Regions from separate parts of the Rhizobium sp. SEMIA 4085 genome, predicted to be linked through region 2. Evidence: riboswitches for the same ligand, from Rfam matches in the RefSeq annotation. Region 2 holds a riboswitch; the other holds the start of a gene.
What was found. A riboswitch is a leader RNA that binds a small molecule or an ion and turns the genes downstream of it on or off. The one in region 2 is predicted to bind cobalamin.
Positions count from the first base shown of each region.

Region 1: it holds a riboswitch for cobalamin, as region 2 does, so the genes downstream of both, bluB (5,6-dimethylbenzimidazole synthase) here and C9413_RS33445 (ABC transporter substrate-binding protein) in region 2, are expected to answer to the same signal.

Region 1 covers NZ_JABEPH010000065.1:5,109-17,654, forward strand. Annotated here, with positions in the region: gene C9413_RS09460 (NAD+ synthase) at 1-1,486, shown strand, start outside; gene C9413_RS09465 (TolB family protein) at 1,507-2,337, shown strand; cobalamin riboswitch at 2,356-2,540, shown strand; gene bluB (5,6-dimethylbenzimidazole synthase) at 2,617-3,303, shown strand; gene C9413_RS09475 (DUF2865 domain-containing protein) at 3,311-4,396, opposite strand; gene C9413_RS09480 (NADP-dependent malic enzyme) at 4,523-6,835, opposite strand; gene C9413_RS09485 (UDP-2,3-diacylglucosamine diphosphatase) at 7,013-7,852, shown strand; gene C9413_RS09490 (GNAT family N-acetyltransferase) at 7,878-8,462, opposite strand; gene C9413_RS09495 (MFS transporter) at 8,625-9,845, shown strand; gene dgcA (N-acetyl-D-Glu racemase DgcA) at 9,797-10,780, opposite strand; gene C9413_RS09505 (MlaE family lipid ABC transporter permease subunit) at 10,881-12,047, shown strand; gene C9413_RS09510 (ABC transporter ATP-binding protein) at 12,057-12,546, shown strand, end outside.
Region 2 covers NZ_JABEPH010000169.1:41-10,999, reverse strand. Annotated here, with positions in the region: partial or broken gene katG (catalase/peroxidase HPI) at 1-452, opposite strand, end outside; gene C9413_RS17580 (hydrogen peroxide-inducible genes activator) at 683-1,621, shown strand; gene C9413_RS17575 (hypothetical protein) at 1,639-1,869, opposite strand; gene C9413_RS17570 (isochorismatase family cysteine hydrolase) at 2,008-2,589, opposite strand; gene C9413_RS17565 (hypothetical protein) at 2,607-2,837, opposite strand; gene C9413_RS17560 (ferritin-like domain-containing protein) at 3,067-3,564, shown strand; gene C9413_RS17555 (metallophosphoesterase family protein) at 3,797-4,285, opposite strand; gene C9413_RS17550 (ATP-binding protein) at 4,659-5,828, shown strand; gene C9413_RS17545 (metallochaperone AztD) at 6,174-7,388, shown strand; cobalamin riboswitch at 7,428-7,662, shown strand; gene C9413_RS33445 (ABC transporter substrate-binding protein) at 7,915-8,955, shown strand; gene C9413_RS17540 (iron ABC transporter permease) at 9,015-9,992, shown strand; gene C9413_RS17535 (ABC transporter ATP-binding protein) at 9,989-10,753, shown strand.

The sequences.
Region 1 (12,546 bases), on a different contig from region 2:
ACCGGCCTTTCTAAGGGCCTGCCAGAAGGCGGTCGAGGACCTCGCGGCCGATACCGCTGACGGCGGTCCCGGCGTCATCGTCGGCTTCCCGCGGCAGGGAAAGACGGGGCGGCATAACTCGGTTGCAGTTCTCGACGGCGGCCAGATCCTGGTGCTGCGCGACAAGATCGACCTGCCGAACTACGGCGAGTTCGACGAGAAGCGCGTCTTTTCCGAAGGATCGATGCCGGGGCCGGTGAATTTCCGCGGCGTGCGGATCGGCGTGCCGATCTGTGAAGAAATCTGGAACGATCTCGGCGTCTGCGAGACACTCGCCGAAAGTGGTGCCGAAATCCTGCTGGTGCCGAACGGTTCACCCTATTATCGCGGAAAGGTGGACGTGCGCCATCAGGTGGCGCTCAAGCAGGTGATCGAAACCGGCCTGCCCCTAATCTTCGCCAACCAGCTCGGCGGCCAGGACGAACTCGTCTTCGACGGTGCGAGTTTCGCCTTCAACGGCGACAAATCGCTGGCCTTCCAGATGAGCCAGTTCGAAACCGCGCTGGCGGTGACGACCTGGAAGCGCGGCGAAAACGGCTGGCGCTGTAGCGAAGGCCCGATGTCTCGTATTCCCGAGCCCGACGAGGCCGACTATCGCGCCTGCCTGGTCGGTTTCCGCGATTATGTGAATAAGAACGGCTTCAAGAATGTCGTCCTCGGCCTCTCCGGCGGCATCGACTCGGCGATCTGCGCGGCGATCGCCGTCGATGCTCTCGGCGAGGAGCGCGTGCGAACCGTGATGCTGCCGTATCGCTACACGTCAACCGATTCGCTGAAGGATGCGGCCGACTGTGCCAAGGCGCTCGGATGCCGCTACGACATCGTGCCGATCGAGGAGCCGGTGAAAGGCTTCGCCTCGGCGCTCTCGCCGCTGTTCGAAGGAACCGATAGCGGCATTACCGAGGAGAACTTGCAGAGCCGGGCGCGCGGCACGATCCTGATGGCGATTTCCAACAAGTTCGGTTCCATGGTGGTCACGACCGGCAACAAGTCGGAAATGTCGGTTGGATATGCGACGCTCTACGGCGACATGAATGGCGGCTTCAATCCGATCAAGGACCTCTATAAAATGCAGGTCTATGCGCTGTCGCGCTGGCGCAATGGTCATGTGCCGCCGGACGCGCTGGGGCCGTCCGGCGAGGTGATCCCGCAAAACATCATCGACAAGGCGCCGTCCGCCGAGCTTCGCCCGGACCAGACGGACCAGGATTCGCTGCCGCCTTATCCGGTGCTCGACGACATCCTCGAATGCCTCGTCGAGAAGGAGATGGCTGTCGAGGAGATCCTCGCGCGGGGGCATGATGTGGCGACCGTCCACCGCGTCGAGCATTTGCTCTATCTCGCCGAATACAAGCGCCGGCAGTCGGCTCCGGGCGTGAAGATCACCAAGAAGAACTTTGGGCGTGATCGCCGCTACCCGATCACCAACCGGTTCCGCGACCGGTAACCCAAAATCCTGGAGGATGCATGCGCAGTTCGGTCGAGATCTATAATATCCGCTCCGGGGAAAGCCGGATTGTCGTCCAGACGGAAAAGCTGATCGAGGCGCCGAACTTTTCGCCTGATGGCGCCTATATGCTGTTGAATGGCGACGGGTTGCTCTACCGGCTGCGGCCGGACGGCTCCGGCGGCCTCCAGCTTGTCGATACGGATTTTGCGACGCAGTGCAATAACGATCACGGCATTTCGCCGGACGGGACACAAATTGTCATTTCCGACAAGACGGAATTCGGCAAGTCGGCGATCTATGTCTTGCCGGCGGCTGGCGGGACGCCGCGGCTGATCACCGACAATCTTCCCTCCTATTGGCACGGCTGGTCGCCGAGCGGCAAGGAGCTTGCCTATTGCGGCATTCGCGACGACGCCTTCGACATTTATACGATTTCCGTCGATGGTGGCCCCGAAAAGCGGCTGACGCATGGCGAGGGGCGAAACGACGGGCCCGATTATTCGGCTGACGGGAAATGGATCTACTTCAACTCCAGCCGCACCGGTCTCATGCAGATCTGGCGCATCCATCCGGATGGAACCGGCCTGGCGCAGGTGACGCACGACAACTATGGCAACTGGTTTGCGCATCCTTCACCGAAGAACGACAAGGTGCTGATCCTTTCCTACGATCCGGAGGTCTTCGATCATCCGCGCGACCTTGATGTGCGGCTGCGGCTGATGGACATGGACGGCAGCAACCCGACTACGCTGTTCGAGCTCTTCGGCGGGCAGGGCACGATCAATGTACCCTGCTGGTCACCGGATGGCGACGAATTTGCCTATGTACGTTACTTCCCGGAGACTTGAACGAGGCGCCGATTCAGGAGATAGAGACTGCTGTCAGGTGCCTGCATCCAGCAGGAGAATCGGGAATCCGGTGAAGGACCGGAACGTGCCCAACGCTGTGAGGCTGACGCTTGCTGCAACAATGGCCACTGGCATCTGCCGGGAAGGCTGCAGAAAGCGGGTGACGCCAAGTCAGAAGACCGGCCTGGCAAGATGGACCGAACCGCGCGGACGGCGGCGAGGTTTTGACGCTTCCTGCGCTGCGGTTGCGGGTGCTCAAGCATTGTTGGGGATTTAACGATGCAACTCGATCCTTTCGCCCCCGCCCTGGTTCCGGCCGGCGAGTTCTCCGAACACGACCGGGCCTCGGTCTATAGAGCCATCGAAACGCGCCGCGACGTGCGCGACCAGTTTTTGCCCGATCCTCTGCCCGACGATCTGGTGTCGCGGCTGCTTGGGGCGGCCCATGCCGCGCCGTCGGTCGGTTTCATGCAGCCGTGGAATTTCATCGTGATCCGCGATCCGAAGGTGCGCCAGGCCGCGTGGCAGGCGTTTTCGCGCGCCAACAAGGAAGCGGCCGAGATGTTTGAAGAGGAGCGGCGGGATATGTACAGAAGCCTCAAGCTCGAAGGCATCCGCAAGGCACCGCTCAGCATCTGTGTCACCTGCGATCCGGACAGGGCAGGGCCGGTGGTCATCGGCCGCACCCACAATCCGCGTACAGATGTCTATTCGACCGTCTGCGCCGTGCAGAACCTGTGGCTTGCCGCCCGGGCCGAAGGCATCGGGGTCGGCTGGGTCAGCATCTTCCACGATGCGGATATTCGGGAACTGCTCGGCATTCCGGAGCGGATCGAGATCGTCGCCTGGCTTTGCGTCGGTTATGTCGATCAGCTTTACCACGCGCCGGAACTGGCCGTGAAAGGCTGGCGACAGCGCCTGCCGCTGGAAGAACTGGTCTTCTGCGACCGATGGGGAAGCCAGTAACGCCGCGTCAGTTCTGCTGCGGCTGCGGTCCGGGCGTTGCGGGGTTCTTGAGATCGATCGCGCCCTGATCGCCGGCGAGGAACTGCGGACCGACCTGGCGGACTTTGCTGTTGGCCGGGTCATAAGGGCGGTCCGGCACCTGCGGCTGCGGGGCAGGCGTGGATGCGGCGCCCGATCGCGGCTTCGTCTTGATATTCGTAATCGAGCCTTTCCTCGGCGGGTCGATGATCGCCTGATTCTTGCGCATGTTCTCGTAATAGGCGGAGAGATTGCAGGAACAGGGGGACTTTTGGCCGGGCGCGCGGTTCTTGTAGGCAAAGGCATTCTGCATGGCGCTGTAGGGCGCACCGGTCGAGGCCGAGATCATGTTTGCGGCTTCGGTATTCGAGATGTCTTGATAGAAAAGCTCCGTCTCGATTCCAGGGCACATTTTCGAACACGTCGCTGCGTCGCGGTTGAAATCGATCGATGTTGCATTCGTGGTGATCGGGAAGAAGCCGCCGTCGCAGGTGCGCACGCACATGGTGCTGACATGCGACATGAGCTCACCGCGCGGCACGCCATATTGTAAGTCGCCCTGTTCGCCTTCTCCAAGCGGAATGAAGGTATCGCTCCGCATCGCCTGTTCTTCGGGACTTGGTCCCGGCGCATAGGCCTGCAGATCCGGGGCATAGTCGAGCTCGTCGTTGCAGCCGTTGTCTTCGAGCGCCGCCATCAGCTCGCGGCGCACGCGATAATCGGCGCCGCCCTGATTACGCAGGTCGTTGCGCCGCTCCTGCAGGTATCGAATGTTGTCGACCATGCGCGCCTCGGATTGCTGCAGCTCGCTGCAATAATGCGCATTCTCGCCGCCGATCACGACCATGCTGTCCATCGAGCAGCCGTAGACGCGAAGGTCGTTGCGGACTTTACGAAGCTCGAGATTCTGCTCGGCGATCGCGCTCGCATATTGGCGGACTTCGGGGCCGTTGCCGATGACATGGGGCAGATCGGCAATGCGGCCGCGCAGGTCGTCGCAGAACGCATGCGTCTGCGCGGCAGCAGGTGCGGCCAAGGCAAGCAGGATCGCAAGGGTCAGGTTTCGGCGTTTCACGGCATCATCCCGCAGCAAAGTCAGGCCAGAGTGCGGCGTGACATTCGCCGCATCCCGGCTTTTTAACCTGCTTCCGTTAACAAGCTGGCGACGCAATTGTAACGCATTTTCGCATTTTGCGACAACTTACGCCGGCTGAGAAGCCTCCACAACGGCAAGCGCGGCCATGTTGACCACTCCGCGCGAGGTGACCGAAGTCGACAGGATATGCGCAGGCTGTGCAGTCCCCAGCAGAATCGGGCCGACATGGAGCGCATCCATCATGGTGCGGACGAGGCCGAGCGAGATGTTTGCGGCATCGAGGTTCGGGAAGAGCAATAAGTTGGCTTCGCCGGCAAGCGAACTATCCGGCATGGCGCGCTTGCGCAGCGCTTCCGACAGTGCAGAACCGGCTTGCATTTCACCATCGACCTCCAGATCGGGGGCTTGTTCGCGCACGAGCTGCAGGGCATCGCGCATCTTGCGTGCGCTCTCGGAGTTTCGGGAGCCGAAATTCGAATGGCAGATCAGCGCGGCCTTCGGCGTGATGCCGAAGCGGCGAACCTCCTGGGCTGCGAGAACGGCGATCTCGGCGATTTCCTCATGTGTCGGATTGTAGTTCACGAAGGTATCGGCGAAGAAGACCGGTCCTTTCTGGGTGATCAAAAGGCTGAGACCGGCGAAGGTGCAGGCACCTGGTCGCTTGCCGATGATTTGGCCGACGTCTTTCAGGTGGCGGTCGAAGCGGCCTTCCACGCCGCAGATGAGGGCATCCGCCTCGCCGCGTTTCACCGACAAGGCGCCAATAACCGTGTTGTTGGTGCGCACGATCGTGCGGGCGGCTTCCGGATTGATGCCGGCGCGGCCGACGAGGGCGAAGTAGTCTTCGACATAGTCGCGGTAGCGCGGATCGTCTTCGGGATTCACCACGGCGAAATCGATGTTTGGGCGAATGCGGATGCCGAACCGCTTGAGGCGAGCCTCGATGACCGAGGGGCGGCCGATCAGAATCGGCTCGCCGGTCTTTTCCTCCAGCAGAACCTGAGCCGCGCGCAGGACGCGCTCGTCTTCTCCCTCCGCGAAGATGACACGTTTCTTCTCGGAAAGCTTGGCGCTGGTAAAGATCGGCTTCATGACGAAGCCCGAACGCCAAACGAAGCGGTTCAACTGATCGAGATAGGCGTCGAAATCGGCAATCGGCCGCGACGCGACGCCCGTCTCGGCGGCGGCCTTGGCGACAGCCGGCGCGATGCGCAGGATGAGACGCGGATCGAAGGGCGAAGGAATGAGGTAATTCGGACCGAAGACAGGCGTCTCGCCGGAATACGCGCGCGCCGCGACGTCCGACACTTCCTCGCGGGCAAGCCCCGCGATGGCCTCGACGGCCGCCATCTTCATTTCTTCGTTGATGGCGGTGGCGCCGCAATCGAGCGCGCCGCGGAAGATATAGGGGAAGCAGAGGACGTTATTCACCTGGTTCGGGAAGTCCGAGCGGCCGGTGCAGATCATTGCGTCCGGGCGGGCGGCACGCGCGAGGTCCGGCATGATTTCAGGAGTCGGATTGGCGAGAGCCATGATGAGCGGCTTGTCCGCCATCTGTGACAGGAGGTCGGGCTTCAGGACGCCGGCAGCCGAAAGGCCAAGGAAAACATCGGCGCCGCCGATATTGTCGGCGAGCGTACGCATCTTACTTTTCTGCGCATAGACAGCCTTCCATTCGTCCATCAGCTCGGTGCGGCCTTCATAGACGAGGCCTTCGATATCGTGGACCCAGATGTTTTCGCGCTTCGCGCCGAGCGTCACCAGGAGGTTGAGGCAGGCGAGTGCTGCGGCACCCGCGCCGGAGGCGACGATCTTCACATCCTCGATCTTCTTGCCGGCAAGTTCCAGTCCGTTAAGGATCGCGGCGGCGACGATGATGGCCGTGCCGTGCTGGTCGTCATGGAAGACCGGGATCTTCATCTTGCCGCGAAGCTGGCGCTCGACCTCGAAGCATTCCGGCGCCTTGATGTCCTCGAGATTGATGCCGCCGAATGTCGGCTCTAGCGAGGCGATGGTGGAGACCATCTGGTCGACAGTGGGGGCCTCGATTTCGACGTCGAAGACGTCGATGCCTGCAAATTTCTTGAAGAGAACGGCCTTGCCTTCCATGACGGGCTTGGAGGCGAGCGGGCCGATATTACCGAGGCCGAGAACCGCTGTGCCGTTGGAGATGACGGCGACGAGATTGGCGCGCGAGGTATAATCGGCCGCCGTCTCCGGATTGTCACGGATCGCAAGGCAAGGTGCTGCGACGCCGGGCGAATAGGCGAGTGCCAGGTCGCGCTGGTTGCCGAGCGGCTTGATCGCCTGGATTTCAAGTTTGCCGGGACGGGGATAACGATGGAAGAAAAGCGCCTGTTCGTCGAGGTTTCCGCCCGTCTCGTTCTTCTCCGTCTTGGATTTTTCCTGATGATCCATTGCCGTCTCCGCTGCCGCACTCACATCTTTTGAAGACTTCTCCATACAACAATCGGCTGGCAGGGACAGTCAGAAATTCGCATCCGGGCGGAAATCTCGTGAGCGCTGCGATGTGCCAATTCGCACATCTGTCATCTTCCTGAAACACGAGTCTGATTTTGGAAGGCGAGATGAACGATAGGACGCAGGCAATTGCTTGTGAAAGACAATATGGATACTCGACACTTCCGTACTCTGTTCATTTCCGATGTGCATCTCGGCTCGAAGGCGGCGAAGGCGGACTTCCTCCTCGATTTTCTCCGCTACCACGACGCCGATACGATATTCCTCGTCGGCGACATCGTCGACGGCTGGCGACTGAAGCGCAGCTGGTACTGGCCGCAGGTCTGCAACGACGTCGTGCAGAAGCTGCTGCGCAAGGCGCGCAAGGGCACGCGGGTCGTCTATATCCCTGGCAATCACGACGAATTCCTGCGCGACTTCCCCGGCATGCATTTCGGCGGCATCGAAGTCGCCGAGCGCGTGATGCATGACGGGGCGGACGGCAAGAAGTACCTGATCCTGCATGGAGACGAATTCGATGTCGTCGTCCGCAATGCCCGCCTGCTCGCCTATCTCGGGGACTGGGCCTACGACACGGCCATCAAGATCAACGTCGTTCTGGCCGCGATCCGCCGCCGCATGGGCATGCCCTATTGGTCTTTCTCCGCCTGGGCAAAGCTACAGGTGAAGCATGCCGTCAATTTCATCGGCGAGTTCCAGCGCGTCGTGGCCGACGAAGCCCGCAAGCATGGCGCCGACGGCGTCATCTGCGGCCATATCCACCATGCCGTGATCGAGGACATGGACGGCGTGCGCTATATCAACACCGGTGACTGGGTGGAGAGCTGTACGGCGATCGCCGAGCATGAGGACGGCACGTTCGAGCTCATCACCTGGAGCACGATAGCCGACGCTCAAGCCATCCCGCTGGCGATCGAGCACCGCGACAGCGAACTCGAGCCGCAGGCCGCCTGATTTTCTGTTGTGAATACTGCGTCGACTAACGCGGGCCTAGTTCCAGCCGCATGAGAATTTCATCATAATAAGTTTCGCCCACCTTTAGAGCTTCGACCTCGACGGCCCATTCTTCAAAACCTACGGATTTGTAAAGCCGGATGGCCGGAACGTTGGACGACACGACGCTGAGCCGGAGCGAGCGTAAAAGCGTGCCAACTTCGTCGACGGCAGCACTCAGCAGTAAGCGTGAGAGCCCTGTGCCCCGCAACGTTTGGCGGACATACATGCCCCAGATCGATCCAATATGTTGCGTCTTGATGCCCTTGGATTTCGACACACCAATCGTTCCGGCCAGCATTCCGTCATCGAAGAGCCCTCCGATCACAAGACCGTTCTCGAGCCTATCAGCGAAATGGGCCTCCGATTGGCTCTGCTCTTCTTCCCATGACGCGCCAAATGCCTCTGGATGGTTCGCGAGAGCCTCCAGGCGAATTTCCCTAAAAGACGACGCATCATTCCGGTCGAGGCGGCGAATCTTGTATGGGCGCAAAGGTATACCTTTCTTTTTTGGAAGGACGACCGAAGCAGCTAACGGTGACTGCCGCATGACGCTTGGCTCAAAATCCACGACGCTCTGCGCGACCCCAAACGTTAATGGCTTTAAATTACGATGGATTGTGAGCGGAAGGGGACAAGCCTTTTCTTGAAACGTTTAAGAAAGGCTATTTCTGGCCATAGTCGCCCTTGGGTTGATGTGCTAGGCAACGTCTAGTTTCCTGCAGGTCCACCGATGATTCCCGCCCAGAATGCCTCGGCAGGCGAGGGGGCGCCGCCGCGCTTCCGGCTGCTCAGCGCCCTGTCCTATTGCGCTCCGCTGACTGTCAACGGTGTCGTTCTTCCATTCTTTCCCGTCTGGCTCGCGTTCCACGAATTCACCGATCATGAAATCGGCATCATCCTGGCGGTGCCGATGGTGGCGCGCGTCCTCGTTGCGCCGATCATCGCCATGTACGCCGACCGAATGAAGGAGCGCGCCGACGTGTTGTTGTGGTCCGGCGGACTGTCGCTGCTGACGGCGGTCGCGCTCTGCTGGACGACAAATTTCTGGCCGGTCCTGATCGTTTTCAGCATGCAGGGGGCGACGTTTGCGCCCTATCTGCCGGTCGTCGAATCGATCGTCATTTCCGGCGTTCGCCGATGGGGACTCGACTACGGATCGATGCGCGTCTGGGGCTCGATCGCCTTCATCGCCTCGACCCTGATCGGCGGCGAGATGATCGGCTATTGGGGTGGCTCGATGGTGCTGCCGGTAATGATTTTCGGTTTCGTCACGACGGTGCTGATGGCGATCTACTGTCCGCGCATCGGGCCGACGCGCCGGCGCGGCACGCCGGTCGACATACCGGCTGCCACCGGCAGTTCGCTGCGGCAGCCGCATCTGCTGGTGCTGTTTTGGGGCGTGGCGATCCAGCAGTCGAGCCACGCGCTTCTTTATGCCTTCGCGTCGATTTATTGGCATCACCTCGGCTTTTCGGGAACGGAGGTCGGTATTCTCTGGAGTGCGGGCGTTGCTTCCGAAGTCATGGTGTTCTTCGTCTCGAAACATTTGAACCGCCGCTTCAACGCCTGGACGCTGATCCGTATCGGCTGCGCGGTCTGCATCTGCCGCTGGATCCTTTTCCCGATGCACTGGGGATTCGTTGGATTCTTCGTGCTGCAGTGTTTCCATGCCTGCAGCTTTGCCTTCGTGCATACCGGCGTGCAGAGGCGAATTGTGGCAACGGTACAGGAGACGCAGGAATCGTCGGCCCAGGGCGCCTATTTCTTCTATAACGGCATGTTCATGGGGCTGATGACGCTCGCCTCCGGCTACATCTATGCCTGGCTCGGCCTCGCAAGCTTCTACGTCATGGCACTCGTCGCGGTGGTGGGGATGTCTCTAGTCTTCGTCGCCTACTACCTTCAGCCCCAAAGGCTGGTCTCGGGCGGCCAGACAAGGGAAGCGGTGTAGCGCAGGCCGCCTTCCCGGTCGCGGGCAAGAAGCAGCGGACCGTCGAGATCGACGAATTCTGCGTCCTGCGCCAAGAGTACGGCGGGCGCCATTGCCAGCGATGTGCCCACCATGCAGCCGAGCATGATCTGGAAGCCGAGGCGCTGAGCTTCCCGTTTCATGACGATTGCCTCCGTCAGGCCGCCAGTCTTATCGAGCTTGATGTTGATCGCGTCGTAGCGGTCGCGCAGGCTTGCAAGATCGCCGGTATGATGGACGCTCTCGTCGGCACAGACGAGGACAGGGCGCGCGATGCCGGCAAGCATTTCGTCCCGGCCGGCGGGCAGCGGCTGCTCGACGAGGGCGATATTCATCTCGGAGGCGATGCGCAAGTGATGTTCCAGCGTTTCCTCGGGCCAGCCCTCGTTGGCATCGAGGATGATGGTGCTGTCAGGCGCGGCTTGGCGCACGGCGCGTATTCGGCTTTCATCGTCGCCCGTGCCAACCTTGACCTTGAGTAGCGCCCTTGCAGAATATTTGCGCGCTTGCGCTGTCATGACCTCCGGTTCGTCGAGCGAGATCGTGTAAGCGGTCGTGAGCGGCTTTGCGGACGCAAGCCCAATGCGTTCGGCAACGCTCTTTCCGCCGAGCTTGGCTTCGAGGTCCCATATGGCGCAATCGACGGCATTCCTCGCTGCGCCGGGCGGCAAGGCCGAAAGCAGCTCTTCGCCTGAAATGCCTTGCTCGATCAGCGGCCGGGCGGATTCGATCTGCGCGGCGACGCTTTCCATCGTCTCGCCATATCGTCGGTAGGGGACGCATTCGCCCCAGCCGCGCCTGCCGTTTTCCGTCAGAATGCAGGTGATGACGTCCGCAGATGTCTTTGCACCACGCGCAATCGTGAAAGTGCCCGCAATGGGGAAGGAATTCATCTGGATTTCGAGCGAGCGTGGCATAATTGCAATCCTGCGAGCATGGAAATTCTATGTGTCTTCGGTATATTGACGCGCCGGGCGTGAGCGATTTGTTCGCGAGTCGGCAATGTCGCCGCAAGCCTTGAAAGACACAAGCATTTTGAAGCCCGACACCCGCAAAGCCGCCTCACTGCACGTGGACGACCAAGCCGATGGTGGAGGACGCCGCGTTCATCTCGAAGGCAATTGGCGCAGCGCCAACATCCACCTCGTCCTCCACGACCTCGAGAAGGTTACCCGCGCTAAAGGTGATCTGACGCTCGACCTGTCGCGCGTCACGGATATTGACACGGCCGGTGTCTGGCTGCTTTGCCGGCTCAAGCTGCAGGAAAAAGCGGCCGGGCGGCAGGTTCGTTTTGAAGGCACCAATCCACACATCGACGAGATGATCGAGGAATTCTCCGAGAAACCGGAGGAGGAAGTGACTGAGGCTGCGATGAAAAGCGGCGTTGCCGAGCGCATCTTCGCGCCGGTCGGCAAGATGACCATGGACCTCTGGAATGACCTCACCGCCGCGATGTATATCCTGGGCTCGGCGGTGCGCGGTGCGCAGATGAAGTTCGGGCGTGGCAGCGGCGTTTCTCCGGCATCGATCGTCAACCAGATCGACCACATGGGCGTGCGCGCCGTTCCGATCATCCTTTTGATGTCGTTCCTGATCGGCGCGATCATCGCGCAGCAGGGCGCCTTCCAGCTCCGCTATTTCGGGGCCGAAGTCTTTGTCGTTGACCTCGTCGGCATCCTGCAGCTCCGCGAAATCGGCGTGCTCCTGACGGCGATCATGATCGCCGGTCGTTCGGGCAGCGCGATCACGGCCGAAATCGGCTCGATGAAGATGCGTGAGGAAGTCGACGCGCTGAAGGTCATGGGCCTCAATCCGGTGGGCGTGCTGATCTTCCCGCGGCTTGTGGCACTGACGGTGGCGCTGCCGCTTCTGACGGTGCTGGCGAACTTCGCCTCGCTGTTCGGCGCGGCTGCGGTCGCCTGGGCCTATTCCGGCATCACTTTCGCAACCTTCCTGTCGCGCCTGCACGAGGCGATCACGCTGTCGACGGTGCTCTCCGGCATGATCAAGGCGCCGTTCATGGCGCTCGTCATCGGTATTGTCGCGGCAGTGGAAGGTCTTAAGGTCGGAGGCAGCGCCGAATCGCTCGGCCAACACGTGACGGCTTCCGTGGTGAAGTCGATTTTCGTCGTCATCCTCATGGACGGGCTGTTCGCCATGTTCTATGCGGCCATCAATTTTTAAGGGTTCAGCGTGGACGGGCAGCAGTCAGATCAGGGTGAGAAGAAGGAGCGGGACATCGTGCTTTCGGCGCGGGACGTGACCGTCGGCTTCGGCCCGAAGATTGTGCTCGATAAGCTCAACCTGAATATCTACCGCGGCGAGATCCTAGGCTTCGTCGGGGCATCGGGTACCGGCAAATCGGTGCTGATGCGGACCATCTTGCGCCTTTTGCCGCGCCGCTCCGGCACGATCGAGATCCTGGGGCAGAATGTCGATAAGCTCGATGAAAACCAGCGCAACGCGCTCGACATGCGGCTCGGAGTGCTTTTCCAGCAGGGCGCGCTGTTTTCCTCGCTGACGTTGAGGGAGAATATACAGGTGCCGATGCGCGAATATCTGGATCTGCCGAAATCGCTCATGGACGAGTTGGCGCAGCTGAAGATCCGGCTTGTGGGTCTTGCTGCCGATGCGGCGGACAAGTATCCCTCCGAGCTTTCCGGTGGCATGATCAAGCGCGCTG
Region 2 (10,959 bases):
CAGGAAATCTTGTTGCCGTATTTCTGCTTGATCGGCCATAGCAGCCGGCGCGCCTTGTCGAGGTTGACATTGTCCGGCCAGCTGTTGAGCGGTGCAAATCGCTGCTGACCAGCTCCGGCACCGCCGCGCCCGTCGCCGGTACGGTAGGTGCCGGCGCTGTGCCATGCCATGCGTATGAAAAGGGGGCCGTAGTGACCGAAGTCCGCCGGCCACCAGTCCTGCGAATCAGTCATCAGCGCGAAGAGATCCTTTTTCAGGGCTTCCAGATCGAGCTTCTTGAACTCCTCGGCATAGTTGAATCCTTTGCCCATAGGGTCGGACAGCGAGGAATTCTGATGAAGGATTTTGAGATTCAACTGGTTCGGCCACCAGTCCCGGTTCGACCGCCCGCCATGAGCCGTATGTGTATGAACAACCGGACACTTGCCCGCGGTCTCGACTTTTGAATCCATGTTTTTATCCCTTGCGATTACTTGTACTGGGTGACCCAGCGGAAGACGGCCATGCAGGAAAAGAGCTTACGACGTTAGGCGTTGCGGATATGGGCACGACGCGCTGTAGACCGCCGTCGATCACCAACCGGGTGGGACAGCGGCCGCCTCTCCTCTCTGCTTTAGCACTATATCCAAGCTGCTTCATTAATTTAAGTTGGATTTTCTGATCACAGCGATAAGGTGAAGTTATGACAAATTTGACGCTCAAGCAGCTTCGCTATTTTGAGGCGCTGGCCCGACAGGGCCATTTCGGACGTGCGGCAGATGTTTGTGCGATATCCCAGCCCGCCTTGTCCATGCAGATCAAGGAACTGGAAGAAACGCTGGGGACAGAGCTCTTCGAAAGAGGCGCGCGTCAAGTCCGGCTGACCAGCTTCGGGGAAGCCTTTGCGCTTCGCGTGCGCGACATCCTGCGTTCTGTCGATGAACTGGCAGACCTAGCACGCGCTTCGCAGGACCGGTTGGTGGGGCGGCTGCGGATAGGCGTGATCCCGACGGTCGCGCCATACCTGTTGCCTGCGATCATCGGCAACCTCACCCGCATAAATGACGGGCTTGAGATCCACGTGCGCGAGACGCTGACCTCCAGGCTGGTTCACGAGCTGGCGGAAGGCAGGCTCGACACCGCAATTGTCGCGTTGCCGGTATCCGAACCTTCGTTGACCGAGGTTCCATTGTTTTCGGAGAATTTCGTGCTGGTTCGACCAAGCGAGGATGAAGGTAAGCCTGTACCCAACCGCGAGGCCCTGCGTGAAATGAGGCTGCTTCTACTGGAAGAGGGGCACTGTTTTCGCGATCAGGCTTTGTCATTCTGCAACATTCGTTCGGCGCTGCCGCGAGAGCTGCTGGACGGCAGCTCTTTGTCGACGCTGGTTCAAATGGTCAGCGCCGGCATTGGCGTTACTTTGATCCCCGAAATGGCCGTGGGAGTAGAGACGCGCTCGGCGTCAGTCTCTGTCGCTCACTTTCAGAGCGTTCAACCCTCACGAACGATCGGCATGATCTGGCGCAAGACGAGTCCTTTAGCCCAGCAGTTCTTGAAGGTTTCTGAAATCGTCCGTCAGTCAGCCGATGCGATGCGCAAGCAATACAAATCCAGCATCGTGGACGTGGGTGCCGAGCAATAACTGGCTCGCGGCGACCATTATTTAGGTAGGCCATGCGCCTGACCTTCATCCTTAACTTCCCGCGGCGTGGGCGTGGGAATAACGCCATGATCCGGGTCCGTTACATCCTGCCCCGTCGAACCATCCGAAGCTACTCGACGCTCATCTTCACGGCTAGCCCGTCTGGTGTCTCGCAGGGTTGTTGCCTCGTTGATGAGGGAGGACAGTTCATCATCGGACAAGTTGGACAGGTCGAAGGTCTTGGTCATAAATCTCTCCTGGCGGGCTCTGTTTCTACGATGGTAAACGCACAACTTCGCGAAACGAGCCAATGGCGGGCAGAAATTTGACGGCGCCAGAACGACCGACAAGGCGAAAAAGCCAAGTCTCCCCCTCCCTACCGTCGACTAGATGCACTGCAGAAATCGATCGGTTTCTGTCAGCTCAAGCTGCACTGAAAATCGCTCGCCCAGGAGTTCCAATGACGCCTCATGCGATTCATCTGCACCGCTACAGACAGCGTCCGTCAATAAAATGACCCGGTAACCGAGATCGATTGCGCCCAGGACCGCGGCCAATACGCAGACATCCGTCTCGCCGCCACTGATGACAAGGGTCGACACGCCCTGTTCGGCAAGCGTCGCATGGAGCCGGCCACAGATCCAAGGTGAGTAAGTGGCCTTGTCGAAGACCCGAGCAGGCGGCACAAGGCGGGCAAGCGAAGGGACAAGTTCTATGAGACCCGACGGCAGCTGCTTGCGCGTCATCATCCACCATTTCTCGTAATAGTGTTGCCAGGTGCCTGGCATGTCGGATGCGTTTTCCGGTGGAATAAATCGAGTAAAGACCGTCCGCTCGGCATGACGGCCCGCGACCTCCTCAACCAGTGGCAAGACGCGCTTCATCCATTCGACGTGCCATGGCGTCGCCTCGAAGAACAGGCACTGCATGTCCACGCACAAGTGACGCCATTCGCCAAGACTATGCAAATGCTCGCTCAGCGGCGTCACTCCTTGCTAATTTCCTCTAGAATTAATCGCAGCTCAGTGATTGGCAGGCGGTTTTCGTCGAATAGCTCGACAGACAACATGTGGACGGGGGTTTCGGGTAGCCCGCCGGCGGCAGTCTCGGTAAGAGCGTGGCGGGCTTCGGCCTTTGCAGCCCGCACCCCGTCAAACTCGCGGCTCGTCTCTACCAGTTCCCCTTTCGCGCCGACGACCCGGTAAAAGTATTTCATCTGAACTCTCCTTGGGTTGTCAGTGAAACACTTTGCGTGAGCGGTGGTTCCGCGTGAAACGTGATGCCCTTGGTCAATCATTCCGAAGACGGCGGGGCTGTCGGGACGTCTCGCAGAGGTTTTGCGTTGCGCATATGTCGGTGAGCAATGGGCTTGTAATCAGCTATCGGAACATCCCGCGCTGCGTCGCGTTCCGGTTGGTCACTTACCACTACCATAGGAGAGCAGAATGGCTGCAAAGACGCTAAACGACCTGTTCGTCGACACGCTGAAGGACATTTACTTCGCCGAGAAGCAAATCCTCAAAGCCTTGCCGAAAATGGCGCGCGCGGCGCAATCGGAGGAAGGCAAAGCAGGTTTCCTGAAACACCGTGACGAGACCGAAAGTCAGGTCGAGCGGCTCGTGCAGGTGTTCGAGATCATCGGCAAGCCCGCTCGTGGCAAGACCTGCGAGGCGATTCAGGGCATCATCGCCGAAAGCGAAGAGATCATTGAAGAGTTCAAAGGCTCCGCCGCACTCGACGCGGGACTGATCTCTGCCGCCCAAGCCGTCGAACATTACGAAATCGCCCGCTACGGCACGCTGATCGCCTGGGCAAAGCAGCTGGGTCTGAAGGAGGCGATCCCTCTCCTTCAGGCAAGCCTCGCCGAAGAGGAAGCCACCGACAAGAAGCTCACCCAGCTTGCGCAAACTTCGGCAAATGTGAAAGCAACGAAGGCTGCATGAGTCGTTAACCCGGATGGCTTGGAGGGCCGCCATTCGCGCGGCCTTCCAGCATGCCCCGCGTCGGCGCTGGAGGCGCTCTTTCATTCGACGAGGCCCGCGCGGGGCATTTATTCGCTACGACCATTTGTTCTGTCCAAACGCAATCGGTGTCACGCGGCGCAACAGGAATGGGGAACGCAGCGCCTTTCGGCATTGTCAATCGCATCGAAGCCACGATCATGATCGCAAGTTGTCACGGCAAAGACAGCAGCTGCGCAAGTGTGACCGGTCTGAGAGCCCGCGCATCAACGCCAACATCATATTGCCGGGGCATCGGCTTCAGCCGACCATGCGAATGCCCATGAAGGTTGATCGAGTTCTTGCCCATCTTGTGCCAAGTCCGGAACGGAAAATGACATAGCACGAGAAGATGCTCGTCTGTAACGAGCTCGGCATAATGCTGAACGCTGGTCCAGTTCTCAGCCTTCGTTGTCGTCTCGGGATCACAGTTGCCAATAATCAAGTGCTTGCGGCCGTTCAGAATCGAAAGAAGCTGATCGCAGTCGCCCCCTTTCGCCGACATGAAGTCGCCGAGATGCCAGATGTCGTCGTCTTTTCCGACGATGGCATTCCAGTTCCTGATCAGCGCAACGTCGTGCTCTGCCATATCGGGGAATGGCCTGCGATCGATCCGCAGCACACGCGGGTCGGCGAAATGGGTGTCACTCGTAAAGTAGATCATGAATGGAACAATGGAGCGGTGGCGGCCAGAGTCAAAGTGCCCAGCAAAAAGCCGCGCAGACGTTTGCTTTCGGGCCCCAACCATAAAGTGGGGCATGTTCGTCTTGATCCAAGTCGCGTCAATAACGACCAGTCGTGCCGGATCGAGGCCCGACTGCCATCCAGCGACTGGCAGTATCGGCACGTAAGGCAAGGCGCCAGTTTCCCGGAAAAAAACAGCAGAATCCAGTCGCCGAGGTTGGAGTTCATGACCTTTCAGTGGGTTCATAAGACACGTTCAAAACGATCAGTTATCCATTTCTTCCGGACTGGCACGGCACCTCCCCCTGGTTAACCTTGCAATTGTGGATCGTATCTCCATAATTGCGCGAATGATGATAGCAAGATGGAAAACAGCAGAGCTCGTCGAGCTCCTCAATAACAATCCAGCGGTCGCCTTGCTCGGGCCCCGACAGGTAGGCAAAACGACCCTCGCATTGGAGATCGGCGAGCAACGGCCGTCTATCTATCTCGATCTCGAATCCGACTCGGATCGTGCCAAACTCGCCGAGCCGGAACTTTATCTTGCCGGACACGAGGACAAACTTGTTGTCCTCGACGAGGTCCATCGCCTCCCGGATCTGTTCCAGAACCTTCGCGGCCTGATCGACCGAGGGCGACGGAAGGGACTGCGCAGTGGCCGTTTCCTGTTGCTTGGCTCGGCCTCCATGGATCTCCTGAAACAGTCTGGCGAGAGCCTAGCCGGTCGGATCGCCTATCTGGAACTCGCACCGATCGACGGCCTCGAGGTCGAAGCCGGCGAACTCAACAAGCTTTGGGTTAGAGGAGGGTTTCCCGACAGCCTTCTGGCGGCGAACGACACCGTCAGCCAACGCTGGCGCATCGATTTCATCCGGACCTATCTCGAGCGCGACATCCCTCTTCTGGGGCCGAGGATCCCAGCCGAAACGCTACGCCGCTTCTGGACGATGCTCGCCCATCACCAATCAGGCCTACTCAATGCGGCGGAGTTCGCCCGCGCACTCGGTGTCGACGGCAAGACAGTCGCTTCCTATCTCGACCTCATGGTCGATCTGCTTCTGGTGCGTCGGCTCGAGCCCTGGCACAGCAATGCCGGCAAGCGCCTGGTGAAATCGCCGCGCGTCTATGTTCGCGATTCCGGCCTGCTCCACAGTCTGCTTGGTTTGACCACGCTTGATGATGTCCTGGGCCACCCCGTGGCCGGAGCGAGTTGGGAAGGCTTCGTGATCGAGACCCTTCATGCAGTTATGCCAGAGGGTGCCCAAGCCAATTTCTATCGCACCTCGGCCGGCGCCGAGATCGATCTCGTTGTCACGTTGCCCCGTGACCGCCGCTGGGCGATCGAGATCAAGAGAAGTCTCACGCCAAAGGTAGAGCGGGGCTTCCACCACGCCTGCCTCGATCTGGAGCCGGATCGCCGCATCGTGGTGTACCCAGGCAGCGAAGCGTATCCTCTTGGCAATGATATCGAGGTGCTCCCTTTGCGCCAGCTTGGCGAACAACTCGCAGGCGGTCGGGAATAATATTCGCGCGGATACTGTCGCTATTTCAGTTCGTCGACACGTCTGGCGAACTTGTCAATCGTATCAACACGTTGTTTTTGCTTGCTCGTTCAGCGGGGCAGGTATGAAACAGTCAAAAGGCGTCGGGTGCCGCGCTTCGGCGGTCATACGAGCCTCTCATCGGCACCCGGATGCGGAAGCCCAGCCTGCTGCCCGGCACGACGTTCAGCAAGGCGCGGGAGCTCGGCGAATGTGATTCGAAGCGGCATTCAAGCGCTGCATCGCCTTCGGTCCCGACGGCCTGGACATGTTTCTGAAACTTCGCTAGAGATGGTAATGTTATTACATATCAAGAAGGGATTTCCGATGTTACCTAGATTGACGATCGCCGGGGCCTTTGCAGCAAGCCTCTCGGTGAACCCGGCCTCCGCTGAAGAGGAAAAGCAGACATGGCGCCTGTTCATCGCCGACCACACGGCACCCATCGCTCGTTCATTCGATGTCAAGACCGGTGAGCAGATCGGTGAGTTTGAGCTGAAGGGTTATGCGGCGCTGGCCGCCAGTCATTCCGGCCAAACAGTTTTTGCCGTCCAATCAGAAGCCAATACCGTCCAGGTGATCAAAACCGGCGTGACGCTTTCCGACCATGGCGAGCATCGCGATCTGGAAACATCCGCACCTTTGCTGCTGCAAGCCACTCTCGACGGGCAGCGGCCGGTCCACGCCGTCGTGCACGGCGACGACGTGGTGTTGTTTTACGATCGGGAAGGCAAAGCCAAGCTCGTTTCCGAAGAAGATCTTCTGGAAGGCGCAGCATCCGAAAAGCTCATAGATGCGACGGCACCGCACCATGGTGTCGCCGTGCCCATGGGGCAGAATATGCTGGTCTCGGTTCCCGATACCAAAACGGAAACCAAACCGGATGAGCTGCCGCCACGTCTGGGCCTACGTGTTCTAAACACAAACGGAAGACAGGTCGGCGATGTCACACCCTGCACGGCGCTGCACGGAGAAGCCTTCTCGGCAAAGCTCGGTGCCTTCGGTTGCGAGGAAGGCGTCCTGATTGCGCGTCCTGGCAAGGAGCAGACCGTGCAACTTAAAATGCTGGAATATGGCGACAGGCTGCCGAAGGGAAAAGTGACGACCTTGCTCGGCAGTAAGGTGATGCAATTTTTCCTGGGCAACTACGGCGAGGACAAGATTGCCCTGATCGACCCAGACGGCACCGAACCGTATCGCTTGGTCGATCTGCCGACCCGCCGGATCGATTTCGCGCTCGATCCTACGCGGGTCAAGAATGCCTATGTACTGACCGAAGACGGGCAATTGCATCTTGTCGACGTTCTAAGCGGTCAAATCACGACGTCGGCAAGGGTCACCGAGCCTTACAGCAAGGATGGTCACTGGCGCGATCCGCGCCCCCGGCTCGCAGTTGCAGGCGATCAGATCGCCATAACCGATCCTCGCCATAGCGTTGTGCGGATGATCGATATTGAGACCATGAAAGAGGTTCGGACCATCCCGGTTCAGGGACTGCCTTTCGGCATCGTCGCCGTCGGGGGATCAGGCGCTGTCCATTGATCGCCCTTGTATCTACGGCTTGACGTGACTGTTGCGCTCGGCATAACTGGGCGCGACGGTTCCCCGACGTAGACTCCGAGAGGATTAATAGGGAACACGGTGCGGAAGACCCAAAAGGGACCAAGACCGTGGCTGCCCCCGCAACTGTAAGCGGATTGCCGATCATCCTCGTGGCGCCACGCGCCATGCCACTGTGAGCTCGTTCTCCTGGGAAGGCAGATGGTCCGGTGCATATCCGCGAGCCAGGAGACCTGCCGTCAAAGAGAGATCAATTGAACGGGCGGGGTTGCCCGGAACAGGAGACGAGATGATTTCTTTTGACGCCCCTAATCGGCGCAGACCCCTTCCGCGTGAGGCGGAACGGATCGCCCTTTTCAATAAACCATAGCCGCTGCAGGTAAAAAGCCAGTCGTGCCGGGCGGCGCGCCCGCCCGTATGGCCGGTGACCACCCTAAGCGTTTTCCATCAAAATCGGAGCGATCAGGCCGCCGCGCCGACGCATCCTCAACTCCCTGTGAGTGTTTCCATGTCATCCGATCCAAAACGTCGGCCGTTCATTCTGCGCCTTGCCTTCGCGGTATTGGCAACCTTTGCGATTTCTGCACCTGCTTTTGCCGCATCGACCACCTACCCCCTGACAATTGCCAATTGCGGCCGATCCATCACCTTCGATAGGGCGCCGGGCAAGGTGGTTTCGATCGGCCAGGCGATGACGGAAATCCTGCTGTCGCTCGGCCTTGCGGATCGCATCACGGGCACGGCGGTCTGGTTCAGCCCAGTGCTCAAACAATTCGATGCGGAAAACAGCAAGATCAAGCGGCTCGCCGACAATGATCCGAGCTTCGAGGCGGTGGTCGGAACCGGCCCCGACCTGGTTGCTGCCGAGTTCGAGTGGCATGTCGGCCCGAGTGGCTCGGTTGGAACCTACGATCAGTTTTCGAAGCTTGGCATCAACACCTATGTCGCTCCGGCCGATTGCGCCGCCAAGGACAATACGACGGGTGGTGATGGTGTGCGCAAGGAAATGCTGAAGACCGAGGTCATCTATCAGGAGATCGCCGAACTTGCCGCGATCTTTAACGTTCAGGACCGCGGCGAGGCATTGGTCGCAAGGCTGAAGGAGCGTGAGGATAAGGCGATCGCATCCGTTGCCGAGACAAGGGTAAAGGATATCCCGGTCGTATTCTGGTTCTCCAGCAAGGAAGTCGACGGGGAAGCCTTCATGGCCGGCCGCAACGGCGCGCCCGCCTATATCATGCGAGCCCTTGGGGCAAAGAACGTGATTGCCACGAACGAGGAATGGCCGTTGGTCGGCTGGGAAACGGTCGCCGGCCTCAATCCTGCAATCATCGTCATCGCCGGGATGGATCGTCGCCGCTACGCTGCCGACGATCCGGCCATCAAGCTTACCTTTTTGAACAGCGATCCTGTGGCAAGCAGGATCAGCGCTGTGGAAAAGAAGCAGGTGGTCGTCATGGACTCGCAGGCAATGAGCCCATCGATCCGCCTTGTCGACGGCATCGAGACGCTTGCAGTAGCCATACGGCAGTTTGGGCTGGCGAAGTGAGCAAAGACGCCGGGCAACGCAACGGATGGGGCGGCTTTGCCGGCTTGTCCCTACTTTCAATGGCTGGACTGACCTTGGCAATAGGCCTCGCCGTATCGATCGGCGAAATCGTCATACCGCTGCGGACGATTGCGGAAGCTATTGCCAACCGAATGTTCGGCACCTCCTTCGCAATCAAGCCGATCCATGAGGGTATCATCTGGGACTATCGACTGAGCCGCGCCCTGGTCTCTGCAAGTTCCGGCGCGGCTCTTGCGATGACGGGCGCCATGCTGCAGGCCCTGCTTCGCAATCCGCTTGCCGAACCTTATGTGCTTGGCATTTCGGCGGGCGCCTCGACCGGCGCGGTCGCCATCATGATCCTCGGCATCGGGTCCGGTGTGCTGACGCTTTCTACCGGCGCTTTTTTCGGCGCGGTGGCAGCCTTCGGTCTCGTCTCGCTTTTGGCCGCAGGCGCAGGCGGCGGCGCCGACCGGATCCTCCTGGCAGGCGTTGCCGGTTCGCAGCTCTTCAATGCGTTGACCTCCTATATCGTCACGACCTCGGCCAATGCCGAGCAGGCAAGGGGTATCATGTTTTGGTTGCTCGGGAGCCTCAGCGGCGTGCGCTGGACGGATGTTTTGCTCGTTACCCCCATTGCCGGCGGCGGCTTTGTGATCTGCATGCTTCACGCACGTGTGCTGGATGCCTTTGCCTTCGGTACGGACTCTGCCGCAGCGCTCGGCGTACCGGTACGGCGCGTGCGTCTTACCCTTCTTGGTCTGACGGCCGTGATGACCGCTGACGTCGTCAGCATCGTCGGTTCGATCGGCTTCGTTGGTCTTGTCATTCCGCATGCGGCGCGCTTTCTGGTGGGTCCGGCTCACGAGCGGTTACTGCCGGCAACTGCGTTGATCGGGGCGATCTTCATGGTACTTGCCGATATCGTCTCGCGCACGATCATCCCGCAGCAGGTGCTTCCAATTGGCGTGGTCACGGCACTTTTCGGCGCGCCTGTCTTTGCCCTCATCCTCTACAAGGCAAGGAGGCCGGTATGAGCATATCGATGCGCAATGTTGCCTGGTGCGCCGGCAGCACAATGATCATCGATGGCGTCAGCCTTGATGTTGCGCCGGGCAAGACGCTTGGTCTGCTCGGACCCAATGGCTCTGGCAAGTCGAGCCTGCTGCGTCTCATCTGCCGGCTGCGACAGGTCAAGAGCGGCGTCATCAGACTGGGCGAGAGCAATATCAGCACAATGGCGCGTCGCGAGATTGCCCAGCGTATCGCACTGGTCGAACAGCAGGCGACAACCGATGCGGACATTTCGGTAAAGGATGTTGTCCGCCTCGGGCGAACACCGCATCGAGGCGCGCTCTCGCCCTGGGTCAGGACGGACGAGGACGCCGTCAATGCGGCTCTCGAACAGGTCGGCATGGCGGCCAAGGCCTTACAGCTTTGGCGCACGCTGTCAGGTGGGGAGCGTCAGCGCACGCACATCGCCCGCGCCCTTGCGCAAACGCCCACCGAACTGCTGCTTGATGAACCGACCAATCATCTCGACATCCAGCATCAGTTGGAGCTGCTTGACCTCGTCACGACGCTTCCGATCACCAGCGTCATCGCATTGCATGATCTCAATCTGGCGGCAATGTTCTGCGATAGCCTGGCCATCCTGCATGGCGGCCGCGTGGTTGCTGCCGGGCCGCCCGAAGCGGTTCTGACCGAAGAGCTCGTTCTAGATGTATTCGGAGTTCGGGCTCACATCGAAAAGTCGGCGGTTCACGGCAGGCATTACATCCAATATCTCACCCGTTAAGGGCGGCACCATCGACGGGAAGGATCGGCTGATGGCGGCGGGGAAGGCATCATTGCTCTTGTCTTCGGCATCGTCCTCAGGAGCGAAGTGCGGTTCCCAGGCTGGCGCCGCCCTGTGCCCGCCAGTATGGCCGCAAGGATTGTTTTGTGTCGGATCTGGCTGATCTCCGGCGCGGGGCGCCATGCTTTCCTTGAGCCTCGGGCACC